One region of the Streptomyces sp. NPDC104202 genome, then DNA from elsewhere that is predicted to be linked to it. Evidence: riboswitches for the same ligand, from Rfam matches in the RefSeq annotation. Region 1 holds a riboswitch; each other region holds the start of a gene.
The links. A riboswitch is a leader RNA that binds a small molecule or an ion and turns the genes downstream of it on or off. The one in region 1 is predicted to bind cobalamin.

Region 1 (9,801 bases):
CTGGGCGCGGATCGCGGGCAGCTTCGCCGGGTCCATGGAGGAGATCTGCGCGTACTCGTCGAGCAGCTGCTCCAGCCGCGCGATGTCGCCGTACGAGTCGGCGCGGGCCATCGGCGGCACCAGGTGGTCGACGAGCGTGGCGTGGACGCGGCGCTTGGCCTGGGTGCCCTCGCCGGGGTCGTTGACGAGGAAGGGGTAGACGAGCGGCAGGTCGCCGAGGGCCGCGTCGGGGCCGCAGGCGGCGGACAGGCCGGCGTTCTTGCCGGGCAGCCACTCCAGGTTGCCGTGCTTGCCGAGGTGGACCATGGCGTCGGCGCCGAAGCCGCCGTCCTCGGCGCGGGCGGCGATCCAGCGGTAGGCGGCCAGGTAGTGGTGGGAGGGCGGGAGGTCGGGGTCGTGGTAGATCGCGATCGGGTTCTCGCCGAAGCCGCGCGGCGGCTGGATGAGGACCAGCAGGTTCCCGCGGCGCAGGGCGGCGAGGACGATGTCGCCCTCCGGGTTGCGGGAGCGGTCGAGGAACATCTCGCCGGGCGCGGGGCCCCAGTGCTCCTCGACGTGGGTGCGCAGCTCCTCGGGCAGGGTCGCGTACCAGCGCTTGTAGTCGGCGGCGGGGATGCGCACCGGGTTCTTGGCGAGCTGTTCGTCGGTGAGCCAGTCGCGGTCGTGGCCGCCGGCCTCGATGAGGGCGTAGATCAGCTCGTCGCCGTCGCCGGAGACCACGCCGGGGAGGTCCTCCTCCGGTCCGAAGTCGTAGCCCTCCTCGCGCAGCCGGCGGAGCAGGGCGACGGCGGAGGCGGGGGTGTCGAGGCCGACCGCGTTGCCGATGCGGGAGTGCTTGGTGGGGTACGCGGAGAGGACGAGCGCCAGCTTCTTCTCGGCGTTGGGGATGTGGCGCAGCCGGGCGTGCCGGACGGCGATCCCCGCGACGCGGGCCGCGCGTTCGGCGTCGGCGACGTACGCGGGCAGGCCGTCCTCGTCGATCTCCTTGAAGGAGAACGGGACGGTGATGAGCCGGCCGTCGAACTCGGGCACCGCGACCTGGCTGGCGGCGTCCAGCGGGGAGAGGCCCTCGTCGTTCTCCTCCCACGCGGACCGCGAGCCGGTCAGGCAGAGCGCCTGGAGGATCGGCACGTCGAGCGCGGCGAGCGCGCCCGCGTCCCAGGCCTCCTCGTCGCCGCCGGCCTGGGCTTCGGCGGGCTTGGTGCCGCCGGCGGCGAGGACGGTGGTGACGATGGCGTCGGCGGTGCGCAGGGTGTCGACGAGTGCGGCCTCGGGGGCGCGCAGGGAGGCGACGTAGAGCGGCAGGGCGCGGGCGCCGGCGTCCTCGATCGCCTCGCAGAGGGCGCCGACGAAGGCGGTGTTGCCGCTCATGTGGTGGGCGCGGTAGTAGAGCACGGCGACGGTCGGGCCGTCGGTGCGGCGCGGGGTGCGGTCCAGCGCGCCCCAGGTGGGGGCGGCGGCCGGGGCCTCGAAGCCGTGGCCGGTGAGGAGGACCGTGTCGGAGAGGAAGCGGGCCAGCTGCTCCAGGTTGGCGGGGCCGCCGTGCGCCAGGTAGGCGTGCGCCTCGGTGGCGACGCCGACGGGGACGGTGGACGCCTCCATCAGCTGGGCGTCGGGGGCCTGTTCGCCGCTGAGGACGACGAGCGGCTTTCCGGTGGCCCGGATCGCGTCGAGCCCCTCCTGCCAGGAGCGGAGGCCGCCGAGGAGGCGGACGACGACGAGTTCGGCCTCGTCGAGGAGGCCGGCCAGGTCGGCGAGGGGAAGGCGGGAGGGGTTGGCGAAGCGGTACTCGACCGGGCCGCCGGCGGATCCGGCGTTCGCCGCGCGGGCGCTGAGCAGGTCGGTGTCGGAGTGCGACAGCAGCAGAAGCATGGCGTGCGCAGGCCTTCCTCGGGGTTGTCCGCGCCCCGGGTGGTCGTGTGGATGGCGGGAGTTCCTGACTCACCCGTCCCGGGTGGTGCCGAGGCACGACCGGTACGGGCTCACAGTGGCGGGACCGCGCCGGATTCTCACCGGGCTTCCTCCCCGGGGTCCTGGGACCCCATGCCGTCTGCATAGTAGATCGTGCCGTCGGGGGGCCGAAGGGTCGGCAGGATCACACCCGGTGGTCGGCCGGTTTCCCGTGGGTATGCTCGCCGCCATGCCGCCCACCCCACCCCCGCCGCCCGAACCGGGCGAACCTCGCATACGGGACCGTGGCGACGCCTGCCCCGGGGCGCTGCGCCTGCACGCGGCCGACGACGGCCGGCTGGCCCGACTCCGGCTCCCCGCAGGCCGCCTGACGTCACGTCAGGCACATGTGCTGGCCGACGCGGCGGAGACCCTCGGCGACGGGCGGATCAGCGTCACCTCGCGCGGCAACGCGGAGCTGCGCGGCCTTCCGGAGGGGTGCGGGGCCCGGCTCGCGGAGCTGCTCGCCGCGGCCGACCTGCTGCCCTCCCCGACCCACGAACGCGTCCGCAACGTCATCGCCTCGCCCACCGCCGGACTCGGCGGACTCGGCCGCGCCGACGTGCAGTTGTGGGCCCGCGGGCTGGACGCCGGCCTCTGCGCCGAGCCCCGGGCCGCGTCCCTTTCGGGACGGTTCCTGTTCGTCCTCGACGACGGCCGCGGCGAGGTGGCCGGACTCGGCGGCGATGTGAGCTTGGTCGCAGAGCCCGCCGGGACCGCCCTGCTGCGGCTCGGCCCCGCGGCCTTCCGGATCGACGCCGCCGACGCCGTCCGCGCCGCCCTCGCCGCCGCCCTCGCCTTCCTCGACGCCGCCGAGGCGGCCGGCACCGGGGCCTGGCGGCCGCGGGAACTGCCCGACACCCACGTACCGCGGTGGGCCGGGGCCCTGGCCCGCGCCGGGGTCGGGGCGGAGCCCGTCCCCGTACCGCCGCCGCTCACCGTCTCCCCGCCGCCCGCCCCCGGGGCGCTCCCCGGCGGCCTGCACGTCCTCGCGCCGCTCGGCCGGCTGACCGCCGCCCAGCTGCGGGCCCTGGCGCCGGCCGCCGAACTCCGCCTCACCCCCTGGCGCGGAGTGGTCGTCGTCGACCCGGAGCACCCGGCCGGCCCGACGCCCCCGACCGCCGAAGAGAGGCTGCGGGAGCTGGAGCGGCACGGACTCGTCACCCGGCCCGGGGCACCCGGGGCGGGCGTCACCGCCTGCACCGGCCGGCCCGGCTGCGCCAAGTCCCTCGCCGACGTCCGGGCGGACGCGCTCGCCGCGCCGCCGGGGCCGCTGCCCGTGCACTTCTCGGGGTGCGCGCGCCGCTGCGGGCACCCGCACGGCGACTGGGTCGAGGTCCTCGCCACCGGCGAGGACGCCTATCTGGTGGACGGCCTCCCCACCCCCCGCACCTCCCTGACCGAAGCGGTCGCCACCGCCCGCACGAACCCGACGAGATGAGCGAGAGCACCAGGATGTTCGACTACGAGAAGGACGGGGCGGAGATCTACCGCCGGTCCTTTGCCACGATCCGCGCCGAGGCGGATCTGGCGGGCCTGCCCGCCGACGTCGCCCAGGTGGCGGTCCGGATGATCCACGCCTGCGGCATGACCGACCTCGTACGCGATATCGCCTACTCGCCGCAGGTCGTCTCCCGGGCCCGCGAGGCCCTCCGGGCCGGCGCGCCGATCCTGTGCGACGCCCAGATGGTCGCCAGCGGCGTCACCCGCAAGCGGCTGCCCGCCGACAACGAGGTGATCTGCGCGCTCTCCGACCCGGCCGTGCCCGCGCTCGCCGCCGAGCTCGGCACCACGCGCTCGGCCGCCGCCCTCGAACTGTGGCGGGACCGCCTCGAAGGCTCCGTCGTCGCCATCGGCAACGCCCCCACCGCCCTCTTCCACCTCCTGGAGATGGTCGCGAAGGGCGCGCCGAGGCCCGCCGCCGTCCTCGGCATACCCGTCGGGTTCATCGGCGCCGCCGAGTCCAAGGACGCGCTCGCCGACCAGGACCTCGGCCTCGACTACCTCGTCGTCCGCGGCCGGCGCGGCGGCAGCGCCATGACGGCCGCCGCGATCAACGCGATCGCCCACGAAGCGGAGATCCAGGCATGACCACCGTGACCGGAAAGCTGTACGGCGTCGGCCTCGGCCCCGGCGACCCGGACCTCATGACCGTCGCCGCGGTGAAGGCCATCGCCGCCGCCGACGTCGTCGCCTACCACTCGGCCCGCCACGGCCGCTCCATCGCCCGCTCGATCGCCGCGGAGCACCTCCGCGAGGACCAGATCGAGGAGCGGCTGATGTACCCGCTCACGGTGGAGACCACCGACCACCCGGGGGGCTACCGGGGCGCCCTGAACGACTTCTACGAGGAGGCCGCGGCCCGCCTCGCCGCCCACCTCGACGCCGGCCGCACCGTCGCCGTCCTCGCCGAGGGCGACCCGCTGTTCTACGGCTCGTACCAGCACATGCACAAGCGGCTCGCCGACCGCTACGACACCACCGTCATCCCCGGCGTCACCTCGGTCAGCGCCGCCGCCGCCCGGCTCGGGGAGCCGCTGTGCGAGGCGGAGGAGGTCCTCACGATCATCCCCGGCACCCTGCCGGAGGACGAGCTGACGGCCCGTCTCGCGGGCACCGACTCGGCGGTCGTGATGAAGCTCGGCCGCACCTTCCCCACCGTGCGCAGGGCCCTGGAGCGGGCCGGCCGCCTCGACGACGCGCGGTACGTGGAGCGGGCGTTCATGCCCGGCGAGCGGACCGGCGCCCTGGCCGGGGTGGACCCGGAGTCCGTCCCGTACTTCTCCGTCGCCGTCCTGCCCTCCCGCGTCGACGAGGAACCCCCCGCGCGGGAGCGCGGCGAGGTCGTCGTCGTGGGCACCGGCCCCGCCGGCGCGCCCTGGCTGACCCCCGAGTCGCGCGGCGCGCTCGTCAACGCGGACGTCCTCGTCGGCTACACCACCTACCTCGACCGGGTGCCGGTGCTCCGGCCCGGCCAGATCCGCCACGGCTCCGACAACAAGGTCGAGTCCGAGCGCGCCGAGTTCGCCCTCGACCTGGCGCGCCGCGGCCGGAAGGTCGCGGTCGTCTCCGGCGGCGACCCGGGCGTCTTCGCCATGGCCACCGCCGTCCTGGAGGTCGCCTGCGAGCCGGAGTACGCGGACGTCCCCGTCCGGGTCCTCCCCGGGGTGACCGCCGCCAACGCGGCGGCCGCCGCAGCGGGCGCCCCCCTCGGCCACGACTACGCCACGATCTCCCTCTCCGACCGGCTCAAGCCGTGGGACGTCATCGAGGCCCGGCTCCGCGCCGCCGCCTCCGCCGACCTGGTCATCGCCCTCTACAACCCGGGCTCCCGCTCCCGCACCCACCAGGTGGCCGCCGCCCGCGACCTCCTGCTCGAACTGCGCTCCCCGGAGACCCCCGTGGTCGTCGCCCGCGACGTCGGCGGCCCCGAGCAGTCCGTCCGGGTCCTCACCCTGAAGACCCTGGAACCCTCCGAGGTCGACATGCGCACCCTCCTCCTCGTCGGCTCCTCCCAGACCCGCGCCGTCACCCGCGCCGACGGCCACACCATCGCCTGGACCCCGCGGCGGTACGGCTGAGCGAGCCCGCCGCTAGGAGGACGTGCGGGTGAAGGTGCCCAGCCCCTCCTGGTCCAGGTACTCGACGCGGACGGTCCTCCCGTCGGGGGAGAACGTCACGCCGGTGAGACCGACGGCGTTCTCCCCTCGCGTCGGGAAGCTGAACGTGTCGCCGGAGTAGTGCGTCAGCCGGTACGTCTGGGGCTCCGGCCCCAGACGCAGCACCAGGCCGCCGTCGTCCTCGGCCACCGTCATCCGCCCGTAGTAGTCATTGGTGTACGTGCCGGCGTACGCGTCGGCGGACTTCGCGGCGGAGGCGTCGGCCGGCGGATGGGCGTAGTCCGTCGGCGACCGGCCGGCGTCCGCCTCCTGCTCGTAGAGCGCGTTGACGAGCGGCATCCAGTCCCGGCTGGGCTTCCCCTCCTGCGCGGTGTCGAAGAAGTCCAGGGCGACCGCGTCCGCGACGCCGACCGGCGACCCGTTCGTGAGGACGACGATCCCCAGCTCCTCGCCCGGCAGCATCGTCACGTTGGTGTGGGCGCCCTCCGCGAACGCGCCGGTGTGCGACAGCCTCAGCCGGCCCTCGTCGTCGTACGACACGTTCCAGCCGAGTCCGTAGAAGCCGGTCCTGCCCGCCGGCGCCCGTGCCGGGGAGGACACGGCCTCGGGGTGATGGGTCAGTTCGAGCGCCTCCGCGTCGACGATCCGCCGACCGTCCAGCGTCCCGTCCCCCAGCTGCAGCCGCAGCCACACCGCCATGTCCCGCGCCGACGAACTCACCCCGCCGGCCGGCGACTGGGCGTCCGGGTCCCGCACGTAGCGCGCCTTCCACGTCCCGTCGGGCTCCTTCACGTGCCCCACGGCCCGGTCGGGGTTCTCCTCGAAGTCCCGGAAGCTCGAACTGGTGTCGTTCATCCCCGCCGGCCGGTACAGCGTGTCCTCGGCGAGCTTCTCCCACGCCACGCCCTTCTCCGCGGCGACGGCCTCCGCCGCCCCCGTCAGACCGAAGTTCGTGTACGCGTAACTCGCCCGGAACGGCGCCAGCGGCTCGTACCGCAGGTGCGCCAGGACGTAGTCCCGGTCGTACCCCAGGTCCTCCAGCAGGTCCCCCGCGTGGTCCGGCAGCCCGCTCCGGTGGGAGAACAGGTCCGCGACCGTCATGTGCGAGGTCACCCACGGGTCCTTCAGCCGGAACTCCGGCAGCTCCGGCGCCACCGGCTTCTGCCAGCCCTCCGTCCCCACCGCACCCGACACGATCGTCGACGCGATCGGCTTCGAGACGGACGCCAGCTGGAACACGGTGTCCGCGTCCACCCGGGCCGGCTTGCCCGCCTCCCGCACCCCGTAGCCCTTGAGGTGCACCACCTTGCCCTGGTACACCACCGCGACGGACACCCCCGGTACCCCGGTCCGTTTCATCATCGCCGCGACGTCCGCGTCGAGCCGCCCGACGGCCCGTTCCACGTCCGCCCGGTCGAGGACCGGTGGCGGCTGCGCGGGGGGCGGCTCGGGCGTCGGCGAGGGGGAGGGGCCCGGAGCGGCGCCCATCAGCGCCACGAGCCCCGCCGTGGCCAGCCACCGGACGGTACCCACCCCCTCATTGAACGCCCGGCGGAACCCGCTGTCGCGTCGGGGAACCGGCCGGGCGGCCCCGGGCCGGGACGGGCCGAGGTCAGCGGATACGGCGCTCCCGCCACTGGGTGGCGACCCACGCGGCGGCCTCCTCGGGGGTCGTCGCCGTCGGGATGCCGTGTGGGACCGGGGGGCGGCGGACGAGGACGACCGGGAGGCCGGCCTCGCGGGCTGCGGTGAGTTTGGGGGCGGTGGCGGCGCCGCCGCTGTCCTTGGTGACCACGACGTCGATCCGCCGGCGGGCGAGGACGTCCCGTTCGCCGTCCAGGGTGAAGGGGCCCCGGTCGAGGAGGATCTCGCTGCGGGCCGGGGCCGGGGTGTCGGGGGCGTCGACCGAGCGGACGAGGAACCACTGGGGGCAGGCGGCGAAGGCCGCGAGGCCCATGCGGCCGGTGGTGAGGAAGACCCGGTCGCCCAGGCCGTCGAGGGCCCGGGCCGCCTCCTCCAGGGAGGCGACGGAACGCCAGTCGTCGCCCTCCCCCGGGACCCAGCCGGGACGCCGGAGCGCCAGCAGGGGAACATGGGCGGTGGCGGCCGCCCGGGCCGCGTGGAAACTCATGCGCTCGGCGAAGGGGTGGGTGGCGTCGATGACCGTGTCCACGGCGTGCTCGGCCAGCCACGCCGCCAGCCCGTCGGCGCCGCCGAACCCGCCGATCCGCACCTCCCCCTCCGGCAGCCGGGGGTTCGCCACCCGCCCCGCGAGGGAACTGGTGACGCGGACCCGGCCGTGCAGCAGCCCGGCGAGCGCGCGGGCCTCGGAGGTCCCGCCGAGAATGAGTACGTGCACAGGAGCCTCTTCGTGACTTCAGGCGGCGGGCGTGAGGCCCAACTCAAGCACACCGGTCTCCGCCCGGGCTGGACGACCGGTGCCTGCGCGACGGCGGCGACGACGGCCGCGTACACGGCCCTGCTCACCGGCGACTTCCCGGACCCGGTGACGATCACGCTGCCGAAGGGGCAGACCCCGGCGTTCGCGCTCGCCGGCGAGCGGCTCACGGAGGGGACGGCGATGGCGGCCGTGGTCAAGGACGCCGGCGACGACCCGGACGTCACCCACGGCGCCGTGATCCGCTCGACGGTGCGGCTGCTGCCGCCCGGCTCGGGCGTCGTCTTCCGGGCGGGCGAGGGCGTCGGCACGGTCACCCTGCCGGGGCTGCCGCTGGAGGTCGGCGAACCCGCCATCAACCCCGTGCCCCGGCAGCTGATGCGCGAGCACGTGGCCGCGGTGGCCGCCCGGCACGGCGCGCCCGGCGACGTCGAGGTCACCGTCTCCGTGGACGACGGCGCCGAGATCGCCCGCTCCACCTGGAACCCCCGGATCGGCATCCTCGGCGGCCTGTCGATCCTCGGCACCACGGGCGTCGTCGTGCCGTACTCGTGCTCCGCCTGGATCGACTCGATCCGCCGCGGCGTGGACGTGGCCCGCGCCGGCGGCCTGACCCATGTCGCCGGCTGCACGGGCTCCACCTCCGAGCGCACGGTCGCGGGCCTCTACGACCTGCCGGAGATCGCCCTCCTCGACATGGGCGACTTCGCGGGCGCCGTCCTGAAGTACGTCCGCCGCCATCCCGTCGACCGGCTGACCCTCTGCGGCGGCTTCGCCAAGCTCTCCAAGCTGGCCGCCGGCCACCTCGACCTGCACTCCGCCCGCTCGCAGGTCGACAAGCCGTTCCTGGCGGACCTGGCCCGCACGGGCGGCGCGCCGGAGGCGCTCGCCGCCGAGGTCGCCGGGGCCAACACCGGCCTCGCGGCCCTGCGGCTCTGCGAGGCCGCCGGCGTCCCCCTCGGCGATCTGGTCGCCGCCCGCGCCCGCGACGAGGCCCTCGCCGTGCTCCGCGGCGCCCCGGTCGCGGTCGACGTCGTCTGCATCGACCGCGCGGGCGCGGTGGTGGGCCGCGCGGCGCCGAAGGGGCCGGGCGGCGGGTGAGTCAGGCGGCGGGGTAGCCGATCTCGGCGATGTCCTCCGCGAGGTCGGCGAGGGTCACAGCGGGGTTGAGGGCGGCGACGACCTCGGGCGTGAGGGGCCGCAGGGCGAGGACGTGGCGGACGGCTCCGAGGTCGACGGGGGTCTCGTAGCAGTCGGACGCCCAGGTGGCGTAGGCCGTCGCCGAACGGTCCGTGAGCAGCCGGAGGAACACGCCGGAGCCGTCCGGGTCGGTGCGGCCGTCCACGTCGGGGTACTCGACGGGGCCGGTGCGCCAGGCGGTGTCCGCGGTCTCGCGCCACAGGCAGGCGGTGGTCACGTGGACCCCGTCCTCGTCGGTGAAGGCGGGCTCGGTCAGGTACTCGCGGAAGACGTCGGGGACGCCGTCGAGCACGCCGGGCCAGGTCGTCCCGTCGGCGAGCGGCCCGTAGGGGCTGAGCGGGGACTCGTGGTCGAAGACGCGGGCGAAGGCCCCGGCGGGGGAGAGGACGATGGTGTACTCGCCGCCCGAGCCGTCCTTCATCGACGCCAGCTGCTCGTGCTCCGACCAGTGGGCGTCGAAGGAGTAGGCGCGGCTCTCCCACTCGGGGCAGAGCACGGCTTCCAGCATCGCGAGCCCTCGGCTGTGGTCGCGCAGTTCCTCGATGCCCGGCAGCGCCCGGGCGACGTCGTAGACGGTCACGGGTCCATTCAAGACGGTGGCACCGACATGCGCGTCCCCGCCCCCGAACCTAG
Region 2 (9,801 bases), on a different contig from region 1:
TACGACTCGCCGTTCACGATCGCCCGCACGGAGGGCTTCCAGCTGCACAAGGCCGGCGTCGCCACCTGGGTCCCGTCCCAGGCCGGCAACCCGACCTTCGACGACCGCAAGGGCGTCTACTGGTTCGCCGAGACCCCGCGCGCCGGTGTCCAGGTAACTGACACCAACACCAAGATCCAGGTCGTCAAGGAGCCGAAGGATGGCCAGACGATCACGGTTCAGGTGGGTCCGTCCACGAAGTAACCGGTAAAACCGCAGGTCAAAGCATGATCGGCCGTCGCCCTCTAGCGGGCGGCGGCCGATCGTGTTTAGGTGCCTCTGACGCTTTTCTTATTGACATCTGATCCACGGGGGAGTGGTTCCGCATGCCCAACGGAGGGTTCTGCAAGCTGCCGGGCGGCAGCGTGGTCGTCGCGATAGGGCTGCCCAGCCCGGCCCGCGACGGTGCCACGGTCCGCTTCCTGGTGCACGCCGCCAACCGAGCCCGCGCCCTGACCCGGCTGCGGAACCTCGGCCTGCGCGCCGTCTACCTCCGCGGGAACAGCGAGCCGCCGACCCCGGACGAGATCACGGCCGTCCTGCACCACCCCGACGGCCTGCTCTGGAGATCCACCCCGGGCGCCGCCCAGGAGCTCTGGCACCCCGTGCGCTCCCTCCCGAGGGAGCCCGCCGCGGAGCCCGCAGCCTAGGCCGTCCGCGCTACGCGACCACCGGCTTGCCGGTGAGCTCCACGCCCGCCGCCCGGAGCTCCTCCAGGGCCCGGTCGGTGGTCGCGGCCGCCACGCCCGCCGTGAGGTCGAGCAGCACATGGGTGCGGAAGCCCTCGCGGGCCGCGTCCAGGGCCGTCGCCCGGACGCAGTGGTCGGTGGCGATCCCGACCACGTCGACCTCGGTGACGTCGCGGGCGCGCAGCCACTCCGCGAGCGTCTCGCCGTTCTCGTCGCGCCCCTCGAAGCCGCTGTACGCGGCGGAGTAGGCGCCCTTGTCGAAGACGGCGTCGATCGCCCCGCTGGCGACGGCCGGAGCGAAGTTCGGGTGGAAGCCGACCCCCTCCGTGCCGGCCACGCAGTGCACCGGCCAGGAGGACACGTAGTCCGGGTCCTCGCCGGCCGGGGCGAAGTGCGCCCCCGGGTCGACGTGGTGGTCGCGGGTGGCGACGACGTGCCGGTAGGAGGTGCCCGCCGTCTGGCCGACCAGGTCGGTGATGGCCGCGGCGACGTCCGCCCCGCCCGTCACCGCGAGGCTGCCGCCCTCGCAGAAGTCGTTCTGAACGTCCACAACGATCAATGCGCGGTGCATGGCGGGTGTCCTTAGGGCGTCGGAGGGGGTGGGTCCCGAGCCTAGAGACTTCCCCCTCCCGGCGGGAGGGGGCGTCCCCGGGGACTCGCGGGCCCGCTGGTCGGAGGGCCGGGTCCGGTCAGACGTACTCGGTCGGGAGGACCGGCTCGCCCCGGGAGAGCTGCATCGCCGACATCGGGAGCCCGGCGCGGGCCGCGATGTGCCGGGCCCGGGCGGCCTCCAGCGGCTCCCGGGCCACCACGTCGCCGCCCTTCACCAGCTCCACCAGGAGCTGGTGGCCGGCGAGCTCCGGCGGGACCGGTCCGGTGCCCACGACCTCGGCCTCGGCGACCCCGGTCGCGTCGGGCCGGCGGGCCGCCCACTTGCGGCCGCCGACGGACGCCTTGCCGCCCAGCGACTTCTTGGCCACCGGGACGAGCGGCGCCCGGGTGTCGGCCGAGTCGGCCCGCGCCACCAGCTTGTAGACCATCGAGCAGGTCGGGTGGCCGCTGCCGGTGACCAGCTGCGTCCCCACCCCGTACGCGTCGACCGGGGCCGCCGCGAGCGAGGCGATGGCGTACTCGTCGAGGTCCGAGGTGACCACGATCCGGGTGTCCCGGGCGCCCAGCTCGTCGAGCTGCGCCCGCACCCGGTGGGCGACGAGCAGCAGGTCGCCGGAGTCGATCCGGACCGCTCCCAGCTCGGGTCCGGCCACCTCGACGGCGGTCCGGACGGCCTCGGCGACGTCGTAGGTGTCGACGAGCAGGGTGGTGCCGCGTCCCAGCGAGTCGACCTGGGCCCGGAAGGCGTCCCGCTCGCTGTCGTGGAGCAGGGTGAAGGCGTGGGCGGAGGTGCCGACGGTCGGGATGCCGTAGCGGAACCCGGCCGCGAGGTCCGAGGTGGAGTCGAAGCCGCCGACGTAGGCGGCGCGGGAGGCGGCGACGGCCGCGAGTTCGTGGGTGCGCCGGGCGCCCATCTCGATCAGGCGCCGCCCGCCGGCGGCGGCCGACATGCGGGAGGCCGCGGCGGCGATGGCCGAGTCGTGGTTGAGGATGGAGAGGATCACCGTCTCCAGGAGCACGCACTCGGCGAAGGAGCCCTCGACGCGCAGCACGGGCGAGCCGGGGAAGTACACCTCGCCCTCGGGGTACCCCCAGATGTCGCCGGAGAAGCGGTAGCCGGCCAGCCAGGCGAGGGTCGGCTCGTCGACGATGCCGTGCTCGCGCAGGAAGCCCAGCACGGCGGGGTCGAAGCGGAAGTTCTCGACGGCGTCCAGGACGCGTCCGACTCCCGCGAGGACTCCGTAGCGCCGCCCCTCGGGCAGCCGCCGGGTGAAGACCTCGAAGACGGAGCGCCGGTCGGCGGTGCCGGCCCGCAGGGCCGCCTGGAGCATGGTCAGCTCGTACTGATCGGTGAAGAGCGCGGTCGACGGCACGTCCACCGGCAGCCCAAGGTCCGCAGCGTTCATGTCAGCGATGCTAGCGCAGAAATCGTCAGAGTGACGATTTCTATCGCCGTCCGTGTGCCGCGGGCGCGCCCCGTTTGTGCGACGGGCCCCCAGGGGTGACAACATGGGGTGAGTGAGCGTCGCGCCTATTGAGATCGAACGTACGGAATCCGCCGAGGAGGTCTCCGCGGTCACCGAACCCGACGTGCCGTGGGTGACCCTCGTGCACAACGATCCGGTCAACCTGATGAGCTACGTGGAGTACGTCTTCCAGTCGTACTTCGGCTACTCCAAGGACAAGGCGCACAAACTGATGCTCGACGTGCACCACAAGGGCCGCGCGGTGGTCTCCAGCGGCACCCGTGAGGAGATGGAACGCGACGTGCAGGCGATGCACGGCTACGGCCTCTGGGCGACCCTCACCCAGGACCGCTTCTGATGGCCGGCCACTTCGAGGCGCTGCCCGGCGGCGGCGCGGCCGTCGCGCTCGACGAGGTCGAGATCTCCATCCTCCGCTCCCTCGCCGTGCAGCTCATGGAGCTGATCGGGCCGGGTGACGAGCCCGCGGCCGACGAGGACCCGCTGGCCGCGCTCTTCTCCGAGGGCCCGAGCGAGCCGCCGTCCGACCCGGCCCTGCGGCGCCTCTTCCCCGACGCGTACGGGGACGACAGCGAGGAGCTGCGGGCGGCCGCCTCCGACTTCCGCCGCTACACCGAGAACGACCTGCGCACCCGCAAGCGCGAGGACGCCCTCGCGGTGGTCCGCGCCCTGGACGGCCTCTCGGCCGAGGCGGCGGGCGAGGGCGGGGCGGTCCTGAAGCTGACCGCGGACGAGTCCCGGGCCTGGCTCGGCGCGCTCAACGACCTCCGGCTGACCATCGGGACCCGTCTGGAGGTCACGGACGACGAGGAGAGCGAGCAGCTGTACCGGCTGCCGGACTCCGACCCGCGCAAGCCGATGGTGATGGCCTACCTCTGGCTGGGGGCCCTGCAGGAGTCGCTCGTCGGCACCCTCCTGCCGTAGCCGGTCCTCCCGGCGGCGGGGTGTTCGCTCAGCGGACGCTCAAATCCGGATAACGAATGCGTTATCAGACCGTCCACCCCGCACTCTTGTGTCCCTTTCCTTCCCTTTTCCCTGTGGCGTGCGCCACACGGATCTCCGTCGATCGCCCCGCGCCCCGTGATAAATCTTCACGACCGCTCGGGGACGCCACCCCTGTTCCCGAGGGCGCTCGTACCGGCTGACCGCCGGTGGCACTCCATCCACATCCGGGGGGATCAGGAACTGGTCCGCGGCAGACGCACTCGCAGTCGCGCGGATCGGCATGGAGAAAGGCGCACCACCATGACCTCTGTGCAGGTCGACAAGCAGCACGACGGCGACGAGGCCGCGGAATCCGCACCCGGTGAGGGCTATCACCGGGCACTCGGCGCCCGCCAGATCCAGATGATCGCCATCGGCGGCGCCATCGGGACCGGCCTCTTCCTCGGCGCCGGCAAGGGCATCTCCATCGCGGGACCGAGCCTGATCCTCGCCTACGCCCTCGCGGGCGTCGTCATCTTCTTCATCATGCGGGCGCTCGGCGAGCTCCTCATGTACCGCCCGGTCTCGGGCTCCTTCTCCGAGTACGCCCGTGAGTTCATCGGCCCCTTCGCGGGCTTCGCGACCGGCTGGACGTACTGGCTCTTCTGGGTCGTCACCGGCATCACCGAGGTCACCGCCGCGGCCACCTACATGACGTACTGGTGGGACATCCCGCAGTGGCTGTCCGCCCTCGTCTTCACCGTGATCCTCTACGGCGCCAACCTGATCTCCGTGAAGCTCTTCGGTGAGCTGGAGTTCTGGTTCTCCATGGTCAAGGTCACCGCGATCGTCGGCATGATCCTGATCTGCGCCGGCATCCTGACCCTCGGCTTCTCCGACGCCGGCGACACCGCCTCCGTCACCCACCTGTGGGACCTCGGCGGCTTCTTCGCCGGCGAGGACGGCATCTTCTCGACGCTGATGACCCTCCAGATGGTCATGTTCGCCTTCCTCGCCGTCGAGCTGGTCGGCGTCACCGCGGGCGAGTCGAAGGACCCGAAGACGGTCCTGCCGAAGGCCATCAACACCGTGCCGTGGCGCATCGCCGTCTTCTACGTCGGCGCGCTGATCATGATCCTCTCGGTCGTCCCGTGGACCGAGTTCAAGCCGGGCGTCTCCCCGTTCGTCGCCGCCTTCGAGAAGATGGGCCTCGGCATCGGCGCCGCCATCGTCAACTTCGTCGTCCTGACGGCCGCCCTGTCCTCCTGCAACTCGGGCATGTACTCCACCGGCCGGATGCTGCGCGACCTGGCGCTCAACGGCCAGGGCCCGAAGGTCTTCACCCGGCTGACCGCGTCCGGCACCCCGCTCGTCGGCACCACGGTCTCCGCCGCGCTGATGACGGTCGGCGTCTGGATCAACTACCAGTGGCCCGGCGAGGCGTTCAACTACGTCGTCTCCTTCGCCACCATCTCCGGCATGTGGGCCTGGATCGTCATCCTGGTCTGCCAGATCCGCTACCGCCGCAAGGCCGACCGCGGCGAGCTGCCCCAGTCCTCCTTCAAGGCGCCCGGCGGCATCTGGTTCAGCGTCTTCTCGCTGGCCTTCATCGGCATGGTCATCGTCACGATGGCCATGGACGAGGGCAACCGCGTCGCGCTGTACGGCGCCCCGGTCTGGGGCCTGCTCCTCGCCGTCTCCTACCTGGTCCTCAAGGCCCGCAACCCCCAAGGCGCGGCCTTCGCCAAGCGGTCCTGATCCAGGACCGTCCGGCATGCGGGCCGTCCCGTACCACTCCTCGGTACGGGGCGGCCCGTCTGCTTATCCTGTCGGCATGCTGACCATCACCCGGGCCCTGTACGACCAGATCGTGGACCACTCCCGCGAGGACCACCCCGACGAGGCCTGCGGCGTGGTCGCGGGCCCGGCCGGCAGCGGCCGCCCCGAACGGTTCATCCCGATGCTGAACGCCGCCCGCTCGCCCACGTTCTACGAGTTCGACTCCGCGGACCTGCTCAAGCTCTACCGCGACATGGACGACCGGGACGAGGAGCCCGTGATCGTCTACCACTCGCACACCGCCACCGAGGCCTACCCGTCCCGTACGGACATCTCGTACGCGAACGAGCCGCAGGCCCACTACGTCCTCGTCTCCACCGCCGACGCCGACGGCGCCGGCCCCTTCCAGTTCCGCTCCTTCACCATCGTCGAGGGCGTCGTGACCGAGGAAGAGGTCCGGATCGTCGAGTCCTACGCGTAGGGGACCTCCGCCGCCGTCGTGCGGAACCTCGCCAGATAGGCGGAGGGCGTCACCCCGAAGTGCCGGGCGAACGCCCTCCGCAACGTCTCGTCGCTGCCCAGCCCGCTGCGCGCCGCCGCGCCCGTCACGCTCGCCCCGCCCTCCAGGAGCATCCGGGCCGCCTCCACCCGCACCCGCTCCACGTACCCCGCCGGCGTCGCCCCCGTCTGCTCCCGGAACAGCCGGGCCAGATGCCGGGCGCTCACCCCGGCCCGCCGCGCGAGCACCGGGGCGCTGTGGTCCGCCGCCGGATCGGCGGCCACCGCGTCCAGCAGCGGACGGACCACCGGATGCGCCGTCGGGGGAGTCCGCGAGGCCGCCGAGAACTGCGACTGCCCGCCCGGCCGCTGCAGGAACACCACCAGGTCCCGGGCGACCGCGCGGGCCGCCTCCGGTCCCCGGTCCTCCTCCACCAGCGCCAGACACAGGTCGATCCCGGCCGTCACGCCCGCCGAGCTCCACACCCCTCCGTCCCGCACGTGGATCGCGTCCGGGTCCACCTCGGCCGCGGGGTACCGGCGGGCCAGCTCCGCCGCGTGCTCCCAGTGCGTCGTCGCCCGCCGCCCGTCCAGCAGCCCCGCCGCCCCCAGCGCGAACGCCCCCGTGCAGACCGAGGCCACCCGCCCCGAGCGGGCCGCCAGACCCGCCACGACCGGGGCCACCGCCACGCACCGCTCCACGTCCACCGCCCCGGGCACGATCAGGGTGTCCGCGCCGGTCACCGCCCCCACCGCGAGGTCGGCGCCGATCCGCAGCCCGGCCGAGGTCCGCACGTCCCGCCCGTCGGGCGAGCACACCACCACCTCGTAGCCCGACCCCGCCGTGGCGAAGACCTCCAGGGGCGCGGAGACGTCCAGGAGCCGGACGCCGTCGAACGCGGCCACCACCACCGTGTGCACCGTCATGTGTCCGATTCTGTGGGATGCCCGTCCGTACGGCCATGGCGGGGGTGCGGCCCCGCCGACGAGGCTGGTCCCATGAACGCACTCGCGCTGATCCCCGACAGCAGGCTCGCCGCCGCCGCCACCGAGCTCGTCCGCGACACCACGAGCGACCTCGTCTACGACCACTCCCGCCGCGTCTACCTCTTCGGCGCCCTCCAGGGCCGCGCCCGAGGTCTCGCCTTCGACCCCGAACTCCTCTACGTCGGCGCGATGTTCCACGACCTCGGCCTCGGCCGGGAGCACCGCGGCAGCGGCCGCCGCTTCGAGGTCGACGGCGCCGAGGAGGCCGCCTCCTTCCTCCGCGCGCAGGGCGCCGACGAGGACGCCGTCCGTCGCGTCTGGACCGCGATCGCCCTCCACACCACCCCCGGCGTCCCGGAGTTCATGGAGCCCGAGGTCGCCCTGGTCACGGCCGGCGTCGAGTACGACGTCCTCGGCATCGGCTACGACGACCCCGCCGTCGTCGGCCCCGAGGACCGGGCCGCGGTCGTCGCCGCCCACCCGCGCCCCGACTTCAAGCGACGGATCCTGGAGGCGTTCGCCGAGGGCGTCGCCCCCAAGCCGGACACCGCCTTCGGCAACGTCAAGGCCGACGTCCTGCGCCACTACGTGCCCGGCTTCGTCCCCGGCGACTTCGTGACCACCATCCGCGAGTCGTCCTGGCCGGAGTGAGAGACTGGCCGGGACCCAAGGGCGGCAGGACCCAGGAAGCCGGTGCGAATCCGGCACGGTCCCGCCACTGTGACCGTCTCCGAAAGGAGGCGGAAGCCAGGAACTGACCTGCCGCCTCCCACCGCCGATCGGGGACGTGGAAATCCCCGGAGGAGGCCGTTTCCGCCATGTCCTGGCGTCGCCCGCTGCTGTCCGCAGCCGCCCTGATCCCGCTGCTCGCCGCCTGCTCGGCCGCCCCCGAGGCAGCCGCCCCGCCCGCGAAGCCCGCCGCCGGATTCCCGTACACCGTCACCAACTGCGGTGTGGAACACACCTACCAGGCGCCGCCCCGGCGCGCGGTCACCATGAACCAGCACGTCACCGAGATCATGCTCGCCCTCGGCCTGGAGAAGTCGCTCGTCGGCACCGCCTACCTCGACGACGCCGTCCTCCCGGCGTACCGCGCGGCGTACGACACCGTCCCCGTCCTCGCGAAGGAGTACCCCTCCAAGGAGGCCCTCCTCGCCGCGAACCCCGACTTCGTCTACGGCGGTTACTCCTCCGCCTTCGACGCCAAGGACGGCCGGAGCCGCGACGACCTCGCCCGCTCCGGCATCGCCACCCGCCTCAACACCGAGTACTGCCCCACCGGTTCGCCCTCCCTCGACGACCTCTACCGCGAAGTGCGCGAGACCGGGCGCACGTTCGGCGTGGCCGGCCGGGCCGAGAACTGGATCCGCTCGGCCCGCGCCACCGTCGCCGCCACCGCGCAACGGCTCCACGGCACCCGGCCCGTCTCCGTCTTCGTCTACGACAGCGGCGACAAGACCGCGTTCACCGCCGGCGGCAAGGGCATCGGCAACGAGCTCATCACCCGCGCCGGCGGCCGCAACGTCTTCGCCGACCTCGACAAGGCCTTCGGCGACGCCACCTGGGAGCAGGTCGTCGACCGCCGCCCGGACGTCATCGTCATCTACGACTACGGCACCACCACCGTCGAGCAGAAGAAGCGAAGGCTCCTCGACGACCCCGCGCTCCGGGACGTCCCGGCGATCAGGAACCGGCGGTTCGCCGTGATGCCGCTCTCCGACACCGTCCTCGGCGTCCGCGTCCCCGCCGCCGTCGACAAGCTCGCCGCCCAGCTCCACCCCGCCCGGTGAGCACCGCGCTCCGCCCGGCCCGGACCCCGGCCCGCGCGGCGGCCCCGGGCCCGGGTCCCGCCCGCCCCGCGCGGTACGCCCTCGTCGTCGCGGGACTCGTCCTCGCGCTGGCCGCCGCCGCGCTCGCCTCCCTCGCCCTCGGCTCCGTCCGCGTCCCGCCCGGCCAGGTCCTCGACGCCCTCACCGGGCGGGCGGCCCCGTCGCCGTACCGCACGATCGTGCTCGACGTACGGCTGCCCCGGGTCCTGCTCGGCATCGTCGTCGGCGCCGGGCTCGCCGTCGTCGGCGCCGTCCTCCAGGCCCTCGTCCGCAACCGGCTCGCCGACCCCTTCCTCCTCGGCATCTCCTCCGGAGCCTCCGCCGGCGCCGTCCTGGTCCTCGTCGCCGGCATCGGGGGAGGGGTGACCACCACCCTCGCCCTGCCCGCCGGCGCCTTCGGCGGCGCCCTCCTCGCGCTCGTCCTCGTCTACGGACTCGCGCGCCGGGGCGGCACCATGACCGGCGCCCGGCTCGTCCTCGCCGGGGTCGCCGTGTCCTACGTCCTGTCCGCCCTCGCCACCCTGATCCTCGTCGTCGCCGGGCGCCCCGAGCAGTTCCAGGAGGCGCTGTACTGGTCCCTCGGCGGCCTCGGCAGCGCCCGCTGGGACACCCTCGCCCTGCCCGCGGCCGTCCTCGCCGCGGGCGTCGGCGTCCTCCTCACCCTCGCCCGCCCCCTCGACCTGCTGCTCACCGGCGAGGAGGGCGCCACCGTCCTCGGACTCGACACGGCCCGGTTCCGCGCCGCCGTCTTCGTCCTCGCCTCCCTCGTCACCGCCGTCATGGTCGCCGCCAGCGGAGCCGTCGGCTTCGTCGGCCTGATGGCCCCGCACGCCGCCCGCCTCGCCGTCGGCGCCCCGCACCGCCGTCTCCTGCCGGTCGCCGCGCTCGGCGGCGCGCTCGCCCTCGTCCTCGCCGACCTCGGCGCCCGGACCGTCGCCGCGCCCCAGGACATCCCCGTCG
Region 3 (9,801 bases), on a different contig from region 1:
GAGAACCAGTTGATGTTGACGAAGTCGCCGGGCGTGGTGCTGCGGAGGAGCACGTACAGCGTCTGCGGGCCCGTGGGAGGGGAGGAGACGGTGGCGGTGCGGGTCGCCCAGCTCTGCCAGCCGCCCGTGGGGGTGATGGCGAAGCTGGTGAGGAGCGGGCCGGTCGGCGATCCGGTGCGCAGTTCCACGGTGCCGGGGCCGCCGGTGGCGGAGGCGATCCGGGCGGAGGCCGTCAGGGGGCCGGCGGCGCCCAGGTCGACGTTGTCGAAGCGCATCCAGTCGCCGTCGGCGAGGTAGGCGACGTTCTGTCCGCCGTCGGTGTCCACGGTCGGCTCGACGCCCACGCCGGACTGCGCGGCGTAGGACTCGGCCTGGACGACGAGGGTGGCGGCCCATGCGGTCTTGGCGGTGAGGGTGATGCCGAGCGCGGCGGCCAGGACGACGGCCAGCGCTCCCGCCATCAGGGTGTAGAGGTGGACGGATGGTCGGCGCATGTCGGTTCCTCTGGGGTGTGGGAGGGAGCGGGGGCGCGCCATTCCTCTGGGGCGTGGGAGCGGAGGGGCGCGCCGTGGGCGCGGCGGAGCCTGCCGCCGGTGCCTGGGGGCGGACACCGGCGGCGGGCGGTGGATCGGGCGCGCCACGGGTGAGGGGCGGAGCCGGTCGCGGGTACGGGGTGACCGGCGCGGACGCCCGGGCTCACGCCGCCGGGGCTACCGGTAGACGCGTACGTAGTCGACGAGCAGCCTCGAGGGGAACGGCGTGGTGGTGTCGGTCGGGCCGGGCCAGTCGCCGCCGACCGCGAGGTTGAGGATCATGTAGTGCGGGTGGTCGAAGATCCAGGGCCCCCGGGTCGCCTCCACCTGTTCCTTGTCGAGGGTGAAGACGGTGCGTCCGTCGAGGCCGTAGACGATTCCCTTGCTCGTCCAGTCGGCGGTCCAGGTGTGGAAGTCGTCGGAGAAGTCGGCGTCCTGGGGGAGCTTGTACGGCGAGCCGACTCCTCCGCCGCCGTTGTAGGCGGGCGCGTGGACGGTGGAGTACGCGGTCTTCACGTCCTTGCCGAGGATCTCCATGATGTCGATCTCGCCGTTGTAGGGCCACGGCCGTCCGGTGAGGAAGTCGCCGCCCATCATCCAGAACGCGGGCCAGAGTCCGTTGCCCTTGGGGACCTTGATGCGGGCCTCCACCCGGCCGTAGGTGAACTGGAAGGTGGAGCCGGTGTTCATGCGGGCGGACGTGTACTGGCAGGTGGTGCTGCCGGTGAGCGGGTCGGGCGGGCATCCCTTGCCGGCAGTGGCCTGCTTGCGGGCCTCCATGACGAGGTGGCCCGCGCCGTCGAGTGCGGCGTTGTCGTGGTCGGTGTAGTACTGCAGTTCGCCGTTCTGCCCGGTGCCGGGGTCGGCCTTCCACTTGGCCGGGTCGGGCTTGCCGCCGGCCGCGCCGTCGAACTCGTCGCTCCAGACGAGTCGTGGCGGCGTCGCGGGGTCGGCCGGCAGCGGCGGGGCCGGGTTCGGGGCGCCGCCGGTGCCGTACACCTGGAACTCCCAGAGGGAGTATCCGTAGGGGGTGGCGCGTTCGGTGCCGTACATCCGGACGTGGCGGCCGGTGCCGGAGACCTGGAGGGTCTGCTTGAGCCCCGTTCCGTTCGTGGTCGAGTAGATCGGCGTCCAGTCGGTGCCGTTCGACGAGACCTGGATCTGGAAGGACTTGGCGTAGGCCGGGTCCCACTGCAGCACGATCTTGTTGATCTGCGCGGGGGCTCCGAGGTCCACGGAGATCCAGGCAGGGTCCGTCCAGCCGTTGGTGGAGCTGGTGGCCCAGCGGGAGGCCGGGTCGCGGTCGAAGGCGCGGGCGGGCGTGCATTCCCAGCAGTTCTGGTCGCTCTGCGAGGTGGAGGCCGCGCCGGGTCGTCCGTAGGAGAGCAGCACGTCGCCGTTGCCGCCGTCGCTGGTGGTGGTGCGGACGGCGAAGGTCCAGAGCGAGTAGCCGTAGGCGGTTCCGCGCTGGGTGGCGTACAGGCGGACGAAGCGTCCGGAGCCCGAGACGGCCAGGTTCTCGCTGCCCCCGCCACCCTGCGTCGTGGTGTGGATCGTCGTCCAGGTGGCGGCGTCGTTCGACACCTGGACCTGGAAGGACTTCGCGTACGCGGCCTCCCAGTCGAGGGTCACGCCACAGAGCTGCTTCGTGGCACCCAGGTCGATCTGGAGCCACTGGAGGTCGCTGAACGCGCTGGACCAACGGGTACCGGGGTCCCCGTCGACGACGTTCGGGGCGCCGAACGCCCCTTCGGCGCTGGAGGCGGTGGCGGGCCGTCCCCGTGCGGCGTCCGCGGTGCCGCAGGCGGCGGAGGCGGAGGAGCCGTGGACCTGGAACTCCCACAGGGAGTACCCATAGGCGGTTCCGCGCTGGGTGGCGTACAGGCGGACGAAGCGCCCGGAGCCCGAGACGGCCAGGTTCTGGCTGCCCCCGGCACCCTGCGTCGTCGTGTGGATCGTCGTCCAGGTGACGGCGTCGTTCGACACCTGGACCTGGAAGGACTTCGCGTACGCGGCCTCCCAGTCGAGGGTGACCTGGCTGATCGTCGCGGGGGCTCCGAGGTCGACCTGGAGCCACTGCACGTCGGTGAAGCCGCTGGACCAGCGCGTCGCGGTGTCTCCGTCGACGGCGTTCCGGGCGGCGAACGCGCCCTCGGTGCCGGAGGCAGTCACGGACTTGCCCTGTGACAGCGGGACTTCGGCCGCGAGGGCGGAAGCCGCGGGGGTCGTGGGCGGGGCGGGTGTGGCGGGGGCGGTGGTGACGGTGAGCAGGGTGGCCGCGACGGCGACGAGTAATCCGAGGCGGCGAAGCAGCGGGCGCACGGCGGCTCCTCAAGTGGGGGTCGGGCGAGGGAGCGCTCCCTGAGGGGTGAGAATGGGCCGGTCCGTATCGGCTGTCAAGGCTTTGGTTCACGTGCCGGAAACGCCATCGACGCGTCAACGACCTTTTGGGGAACGGTTTCTCACGCTTCACCAGGCACGAGGCGAGCAGTCCCTGCCGGATGAGAGGGGGAACGGGACGGAGGCGGGTGAGCGGCGGAAGCCCGCAGGTCTCCGTGGCGCGCGGGGCCGTTGACAGCGGCGGCGCCGGGGCGTCATTCTCGCCGGAGAACGCTCCCCGAGCGGTTCGCGTGTCGTCGATCGAACGGACCGGGATGAAACGACCCACGCTGGAAGTGGTCGCCGCGCGTGCGGGCGTGTCCAAGTCGAGCGTCTCCCGCGTCGTCAACGGCGAGACGACGGTCGCCCCGCAGATCCGTGAGGTCGTGATGCGGGCTGTGCGGGAACTCGGTTACGTCCCCAACGCGGCCGCCCGCAACCTCGTCACCCGCCGCACGGACGCCGTGGCCGTGGTCGTCTCCGATCCGCCCCAGGGCGTGGTCTCCGACGATCCCCTGTTCTCCACCGTGGTGCGCGCCGTCAGCCGGGAACTGGAAGCGGCGGGCAAGCAGGTCGTCCTCATGCTCGCGGAGTCCGACCGCAGCCGCGCCAGGGTGGAGGAGTACGTGGCCGGCCGGCACGTGGACGGCGTCATGCTCGTCGCCCTGCACGGGACGGACCCGCTGCCGGCGGCCCTGGCCAGGACCGGCCTGCCGATCGCCTCGTTCAACCGCACGTCGGCGCCCCAGGTGCCCTACGCCGGCCTCGACAACGTCGGGGGCGCCTCGCTCGCGGTCCGCCATCTGCTGGAGCGCGGCCGCCGCAGGATCGCCGCCGTCACCGGACCCCTGGACCTGTTCGAGGCACGCGAACGCCTCGAAGGCTACCGCGAGGCCCTCCGGGACACCGGCCGCCGGTCGATCGTCGCGCTCGGCGACTTCACCCGGGCGTCGGGAGCCCAGGCGATGCGGCAGCTCCTGGACGACGACCCCGCGCTGGACGCCGTGTTCGCGAGCAACGACCTCATGGCCATCGGGGCGCTGCGGACCCTGCACCAGGCGGGGCGCCGCGTTCCCGAGGACGTGGCCGTCGTCGGCTTCGACGACATCGAGGCGGCCTCGTACACCACCCCGGCGCTCACCTCCGTCCGCAGCCCGATGGCCGACCAGGCCATCGCCACGGTCCACCTCCTTCTCGGACTCATCGAGGGCGGCCCCCGCGAGCCGGTCGTCATCCCGAACGAGCTGGTGGTCCGCGAGTCGACCTGACAGCAGGTCCGGTCCGGCGCCGCCGAGCGGAGGCCGGGCCGGGGCGACGTAGGGTGGGACGCGCAGCTGGTTCGCCCCGTCCGCCAGGCGGGATGCGTCGCAAGAGGGAACCCGGTGGGAATCCGGGACTGCCCCGCAGCGGTGAGCGGGAACGACCGCCGTCACACAGCACTGGGTCCGACGTACCGGACCTGGGAAGCGACGGCCAGTAGGAGCCCTCCACGAGGAGGACGTGCCCGCGAGTCCGAAGACCTGCCCGCTGCCCGCCCGCCGACACCCCTGGCGTGCGGACCAGCCCTGCCGCGACTCGCGAAGGAGAGTTGACGTGGCCGATCCCACCGTCACCAGCCCTGCCCGCCCGCTCAAGACGCCGGACGACTCCCGGGTCGTCCTCGCCCACATCATGAGCGAGCACGACACCAACCTGTACGGCACGATCCACGGGGGCGTGATGATGAAGCTCATCGACGACGCCGCCGCGGCGGCCGCCGGACGCCACGCCGACGGTCCGGCCGTGACCGTCTCCGTCGACCGCATGACGTTCCTCGCCCCGGTCCGGGCGGGCGACCTGCTCAGCGTCGACGCCGGCCTCGAACGCGCCGGCCGGACCTCCATGACCGTCGGCGTACGGGTCACCGCCGAGCGCTGGAACCACTCCGGCCCCGCGACCGAGGTCGCCACCGCGTTCCTCACCTTCGTCGCCGTCGACGCCGACGGCGATCCGCGGCCCGTGCCCGCCCTCGCGGCGTCCCTGCCCGGCTCCTCCTGAGGAACGGGCGACCGGTCCCGGCCGGGTCCCGCGACGGCGTCCGACACCGGCGACCGGCTGGGGGCCGTGATCACACCAGCCCGTCCGCCCCTGGGTGGACACCCTCGGTATCGGGTGTCCGTCTCCGTCTCCGTCTGCACGAACAGCTCCACCGGCCGGGTGTCGATCGTCCACGAGGGCGCGAGCGGTGAGGACGGGGCGTCCGTGAGCTCAGCGTACGTGCCGGACCGCGTGCCTCAGGAGGGCCTGCCGTCCGGACCCCGCGTCACCGCCGTGCTCAGCAGCCGGACGTCGTACTCGGTCCAGCAGTCGGAGATCTCGACGCCGACCTCGCTCCCGCACCGGCCGCACACCAGGTTCGGCCCGTCGAGCCCGTCCCGACGGCAGCATCCGTACAGCCGGGAGGTGTCCGTGTGCGGCCGCAGCAGCACGCCGTCCAGCGGATTGATCACCCAGGTGGGAGCGGAACCGGCCGGGGCGTACGGCTCCGGGTCGGCGGAGAACGCGCCGACGGGGACGGTCGACGGGCCGTAGGTGTAGTGCTCCCTACCCTTCACCCGCGGCAGCGGCCTCCAGGCCCGCTCCACCAGCGGCCGCGACAAGGGAGCCGCGCACGACCGGCATACGAACACGACCTGCACCACCGACACCTCACCCGTTCGCAACCTGCTCCCGCACCGCCGTCTCACACTCAAGCACAGCAGGAGGTCTTGGCCGATCCGCGTACCGGCCCTGGCCGTCGGGTCTTCCGGGCGCCCGGCAGCAGCCACCCGGGGTCGGGCGGGCCGCGCACGGCAGCGGCAGCCGCCCCCTTCGGGCCGGCCGGATCTCCGACGACGGGACCGAAGGGGGCGCATCCGTGGGGAGGGTGAACCGCCCTATCGATCAGCCGAGTTCGGCAGCCACCAGGGTGGCCGCGTCGGCGACCAGGGCGTCGACGGGGGCCGCGTCCTCGGTGAATCGGGTGGTCATCACGGTGAGCACGATCGGGCCGCCGTGGGGCGGCCAGGTGACACCGGCGTCGTTGTTGCCGCCGTAGCGGCCGCCGCCGGTCTTGTCGGCCAGCAGCCAGTCGGCGGGGAGGCCCTTGCGGAAGCGCTCCTTGCTGGTGGTGTTGCCGAGCATCCAGTCGGTGAGCAGCCGCCGGTCGTCGCTCGGGAGCGCGTCCCCCAGCAGGAGGCGGCCGTAGGTGCGCCCGATGGAGTGGGGCGTGGTGGTGTCGGTGTGGCGCCACGGTTCCGCCGAGTTCAGTTCCGGCTCCCACCGGTCCAGGCGGGTCGTACGGTCCCCGATCGAGCGGGCGAAGCGGGTGACGGCGGTGGGGCCGCCGAGCTCGCGCAGCAGCAGGTTGGCCGCGGTGTTGTCGCTGAAGCGCAGGGTCGCGTCGCAGAGTTCGGCCACGGTCATGCCGTGGGCCAGGTTCCCGGACAGTTCCGTGACGGGCGACCAGCCGGAGCGCTCGACCTCGGCCGCCGTGTACCGGATGCGGCGGTCGAGGAAGCTGCCGTCGTGGTCGAGGTCGCGCAGCACGGCGGCGACGGCGAGGGTCTTGAAGACCGAACACATGGGGAAGCGCTCGTCGGCGCGGTACGCCACCTGGCGCCCGGTACGGACGTCGTGGGCGAAGACGCCGAGCCGCGCGGCGTGCTGCCGCTCCAGGCGCCGGAGCCTGCCGGTGATGCCGCGACCCGCGGACGGGGCGGCGCCGGCTGTTCCGGCGAGCGGTAACACGACGGCGAGCGAGGCGCCCGCACCGAGGGCGAGGGCGGTGCGGCGGGACGGGTGAGAGCCTGCGAACGACACGGTTCGTACCTTTCCTGAGTGATCACTGCACAGAGAAACACGCGCCCCGGCCCCCGGCCGGTTTCGACGCGGGGCCACTCAAGCCGCCTACGGGTGCGGTCGTGGCACCCGCGAAGGGACGGACACGTGGGTGGTGCTTGCCGCATCCGTCGGCCGGGCGCATCCACGTCCGGGCCTGCGCGTGAAGTGAGGGGTACGGAGACGGGCGGCGCGGAGGCGGACGAATCATGATCATGAGTGACGGTGTGCCCGCTGGACCGGAGACACCGGGCGCCGGGGCCACGGAGCGATCGGGAGGGTCGTGGAGCGTCGCCCCCGACGGGGGACGCCCCCAGGGGGCGGTGTGCACGCACGTCACGACCCTCACGCGACCGCAGGACCTCCCCGCCTCCCCGGTCTGCGCGGAGTGCGAGGCCCTCGGGCACGGCTGGGTCCGTCTTCGCCGGTGCGCGACCTGCGGGCACATCGGGTGCTGCGACAGCTCCCGCGGCCGGCACGCCCACGCCCACTACGCGGAGACCGGCCATCCGGTGGTGGTCTCGCTGGCCGCCGACGAGTCCTGGGCGTGGTGCCACGTGGACGAGGTGTTCCTCATCGAAGTCTGACGCCGACGACCCGATGCCCCGATGCCCCGCGGAGGCCGGGCGGGGCTGGGCGGCGGTGCCTCGGGGTCGTCCCCGGCGCGGGCCCGGTCTCCTCCGCGCCGGCGCCGGGTCAGCTCGCGTCGGGTGCGTCGACGATCTTTCCGTCCTTGTCGATCGTGTGGGTGTCCCAGTACAGGTCCCACTCGTCGCCGACCTGCTCCGGCACCTTGCCCTCCGGGTACCGCACGTACCCGGCGGGCGGCTCCTCCGCGTCCGGCACGCACGCCGAGCCGGTTCCTCCGACGGACAGCACCGGGTACTCGCCTCCGCCGCAGACGTCCTCCTTGTACTCCCACCCCGCGCACCCGCTCAGCGCCACCGCGGCGACCGCACCCACGAGCGCGGCGGCGGCGATGCGGAGGGGGCGGGGCCGGAGGGCGGTGACGGTGCGGTGGACGCGGTGGATCGCAGTCATGGTCTTCTCCAGAGGTCGAGTACGCCTCCACCCTCACCCGGCCCGGGGGCCCGGCTCCTGAGTACGCGTACTCAAGAACACCTGCGCGATCACCTCAACCCCGTTGGTCCCGCCGGGATGTGAGGGGGGCTCGGCTCCCCGGGGCGGGGTCAGGGTCGGGGCCGGGTCCAGGGCCAGGGCCGGGGGGCGGCCGCCCGGAGGCGCGCTGACCGACCGCCGGTAGAGTGCCGTGGGACGAGAGAAGAGATCCTCCGATGGACTCACGCATCGCGCGCATACGCACCAAGCTGGCGAAGACGCCCTACCAGCCTCACCGCAGCCACTCCATGGGTGCCGAGCGCCACCGGTTCCGCCTCGGCCCGCGCGTCACGGCCGCGGAGGCGGACGCGTTCGAACACGACCATCACATCGCGTTGCCACCGGCCTACCGCACTTTCCTGACCGGCCTCGGGGGCAGTGGCGCCGGGCCCTTCTACGGCCTGCTCCCCCTCGACGAGTGCCGCCTGTTCACCATGGACCCCCGGCCACCGGACGGCGCCCCGCGCGGCTTCCACCACGCGCGCCACCCCGATGCGGCGCAGGGGGACCTGTTCCTCCACATCGTCGAGATGGGCTGCACCGACCTCTGCCTCATCGCCGTGACCGGCCCCCTCACGGGCCGCGTCCTCACCGGCAACTCCGACGGCTTCTGGCGTCCGAACGTCTCCTCGGCCACCGACTTCCTCGGCTGGTACGAACGCTGGCTCGACCACATGCTCGACGGCAAGGACAACCGCGCCCTCGGCCTCACCTCACCCCCGACCGTCGCCCACTCCCCCGGCGGCCCCCGCGTCACGCTCTGCCGGGCGCCGGGCCACACCGGCCGCGCGCCTCACCTGGCGCGGTGACTCCGAGCCGTGGCCGTGCGCGGCGGGGAGAACGAGGACGCGCGGTGCTTTCCCTCCCCGTCGTCGCGGCGGCCGTCCGGGCCGGGCGGTGGCCGCCCCCGGATCAGGGGGTGTCGCCCGAGTAGTACAGGCGGCAGCTCACGCCCGGTCCCGGTGTGCGGGGTTCGCCCGGGCGCGGGTCGTAGAGCGCGCGTCCGCCGGGCCAGCGTGAGAGCTCGGTGGGCAGGGCCACGCCGTCGTCGATCTCCTCGGTCCGCCAGCCGTGGACGTCGAGGAGGAGGCCGTCGAGCGGGCCGCCGACCAACTCGGCGTAGGACCGGTCCGGAAGCGGGCCCGGATCGGGGTCCTCGTGGTCATGGCCGTACACCCGGCCGCGTAGCAACTGCTCGTCACCGTTCACCCGAACAAGTCTTCCAGTCACCACTGACAACACCCTCGGACGCGGCCCCGGCTTCCGGTCCACGAGCCGATGGGGCGTCGCCGACAGCTCGCGCGACATCGTCCGGATGGGTCAGGTGCGGATGGTGGCCGGCGCCGGCGATGACCGTCACCGTGGCGCGGGGCAGGGCGTTCAGGAGCAAGTGGCCCTCCGGCGTGAGGGGATCGCGGGAGCCGACGACGACATGGACGTGGCCCGGGTACTCCCGGAGCCGGGAGCGCAGGTCGGCGCGCCGCTGCGGGTTCCCGGCGGCGCTCAGGAGGCGGGACACGGTGGTGCCGACGGTGCCGCGGCGGAGGTCCGCCACGGAGGACCGGAGTGCGGCCGCGTGGCGCGGGTCGCCCGTCAGGCGCGTGGCCAGGGCCGTGGGGGTCGTACGTCTCAGGTGCAGGCGGGTGAGGAGGGATGCCCGGGTGAGGCGGGGTGGGTGGGCCTGGAGGAAGAACGGGGAGACGAGCGTGAGCCGGCCGACGGTGTCGGGGTGGTCGGCGGCGGCTTCGACAGCCGCTGCGGCGCCGATGGAGTGGCCGACCAGGTGACGGGCGCCGGTGTCGGTCAGCAGCGCGCTCAGCCAGGACGGCCAGTCGTCGGGGTGACCGTTGCTCATGCCCAGGCCGGGCAGGTCGGCGGCGCGGGCGTGGCCGATCGCCGCGACGACCGGAGC

Region 2: another riboswitch for cobalamin. It lies ahead of ACZ60W_RS12010 (ABC transporter substrate-binding protein); the one in region 1 lies ahead of cobN (cobaltochelatase subunit CobN).
Region 3: another riboswitch for cobalamin. It lies ahead of ACZ60W_RS00845 (acyl-CoA thioesterase); the one in region 1 lies ahead of cobN (cobaltochelatase subunit CobN).

The regions. Positions count from the first base shown of each region.
Region 1 covers NZ_JBVJMN010000005.1:66,654-76,454, forward strand. The annotation lists gene cobN (cobaltochelatase subunit CobN) at 1-1,872, opposite strand, end outside; cobalamin riboswitch at 1,912-2,063, opposite strand; gene ACZ60W_RS05190 (cobalamin biosynthesis protein CobG) at 2,129-3,391, shown strand; gene ACZ60W_RS05195 (precorrin-8X methylmutase) at 3,388-4,041, shown strand; gene ACZ60W_RS05200 (precorrin-2 C(20)-methyltransferase) at 4,038-5,531, shown strand; gene ACZ60W_RS05205 (serine hydrolase) at 5,544-7,058, opposite strand; gene ACZ60W_RS05210 (cobalt-precorrin-6A reductase) at 7,183-7,929, opposite strand; gene ACZ60W_RS05215 (cobalt-precorrin-5B (C(1))-methyltransferase) at 7,942-9,069, shown strand; gene ACZ60W_RS05220 (hypothetical protein) at 9,071-9,748, opposite strand.
Region 2 covers NZ_JBVJMN010000013.1:96,389-106,189, forward strand. The annotation lists gene ACZ60W_RS11960 (immune inhibitor A domain-containing protein) at 1-243, shown strand, start outside; gene ACZ60W_RS11965 (hypothetical protein) at 366-689, shown strand; gene ACZ60W_RS11970 (isochorismatase family protein) at 700-1,299, opposite strand; gene ACZ60W_RS11975 (nicotinate phosphoribosyltransferase) at 1,418-2,746, opposite strand; gene clpS (ATP-dependent Clp protease adapter ClpS) at 2,859-3,164, shown strand; gene ACZ60W_RS11985 (DUF2017 domain-containing protein) at 3,164-3,748, shown strand; gene ACZ60W_RS11990 (amino acid permease) at 4,070-5,506, shown strand; gene ACZ60W_RS11995 (M67 family metallopeptidase) at 5,583-6,008, shown strand; gene ACZ60W_RS12000 (GlxA family transcriptional regulator) at 5,999-6,952, opposite strand; gene ACZ60W_RS12005 (HD domain-containing protein) at 7,025-7,663, shown strand; cobalamin riboswitch at 7,656-7,789, shown strand; gene ACZ60W_RS12010 (ABC transporter substrate-binding protein) at 7,831-8,802, shown strand; gene ACZ60W_RS12015 (FecCD family ABC transporter permease) at 8,799-9,801, shown strand, end outside.
Region 3 covers NZ_JBVJMN010000001.1:180,751-190,551, forward strand. The annotation lists gene ACZ60W_RS00830 (DUF1996 domain-containing protein) at 1-494, opposite strand, end outside; gene ACZ60W_RS00835 (discoidin domain-containing protein) at 711-2,846, opposite strand; gene ACZ60W_RS00840 (LacI family DNA-binding transcriptional regulator) at 3,188-4,180, shown strand; cobalamin riboswitch at 4,231-4,454, shown strand; partial or broken gene ACZ60W_RS00845 (acyl-CoA thioesterase) at 4,584-4,916, shown strand; gene ACZ60W_RS00850 (hypothetical protein) at 5,186-5,506, opposite strand; gene bla (class A beta-lactamase) at 5,835-6,752, opposite strand; gene ACZ60W_RS00860 (UBP-type zinc finger domain-containing protein) at 7,094-7,357, shown strand; gene ACZ60W_RS00865 (SCO0607 family lipoprotein) at 7,467-7,811, opposite strand; gene ACZ60W_RS00870 (SMI1/KNR4 family protein) at 8,066-8,698, shown strand; gene ACZ60W_RS00875 (hypothetical protein) at 8,802-9,098, opposite strand; gene ACZ60W_RS00880 (alpha/beta fold hydrolase) at 9,088-9,801, opposite strand, start outside.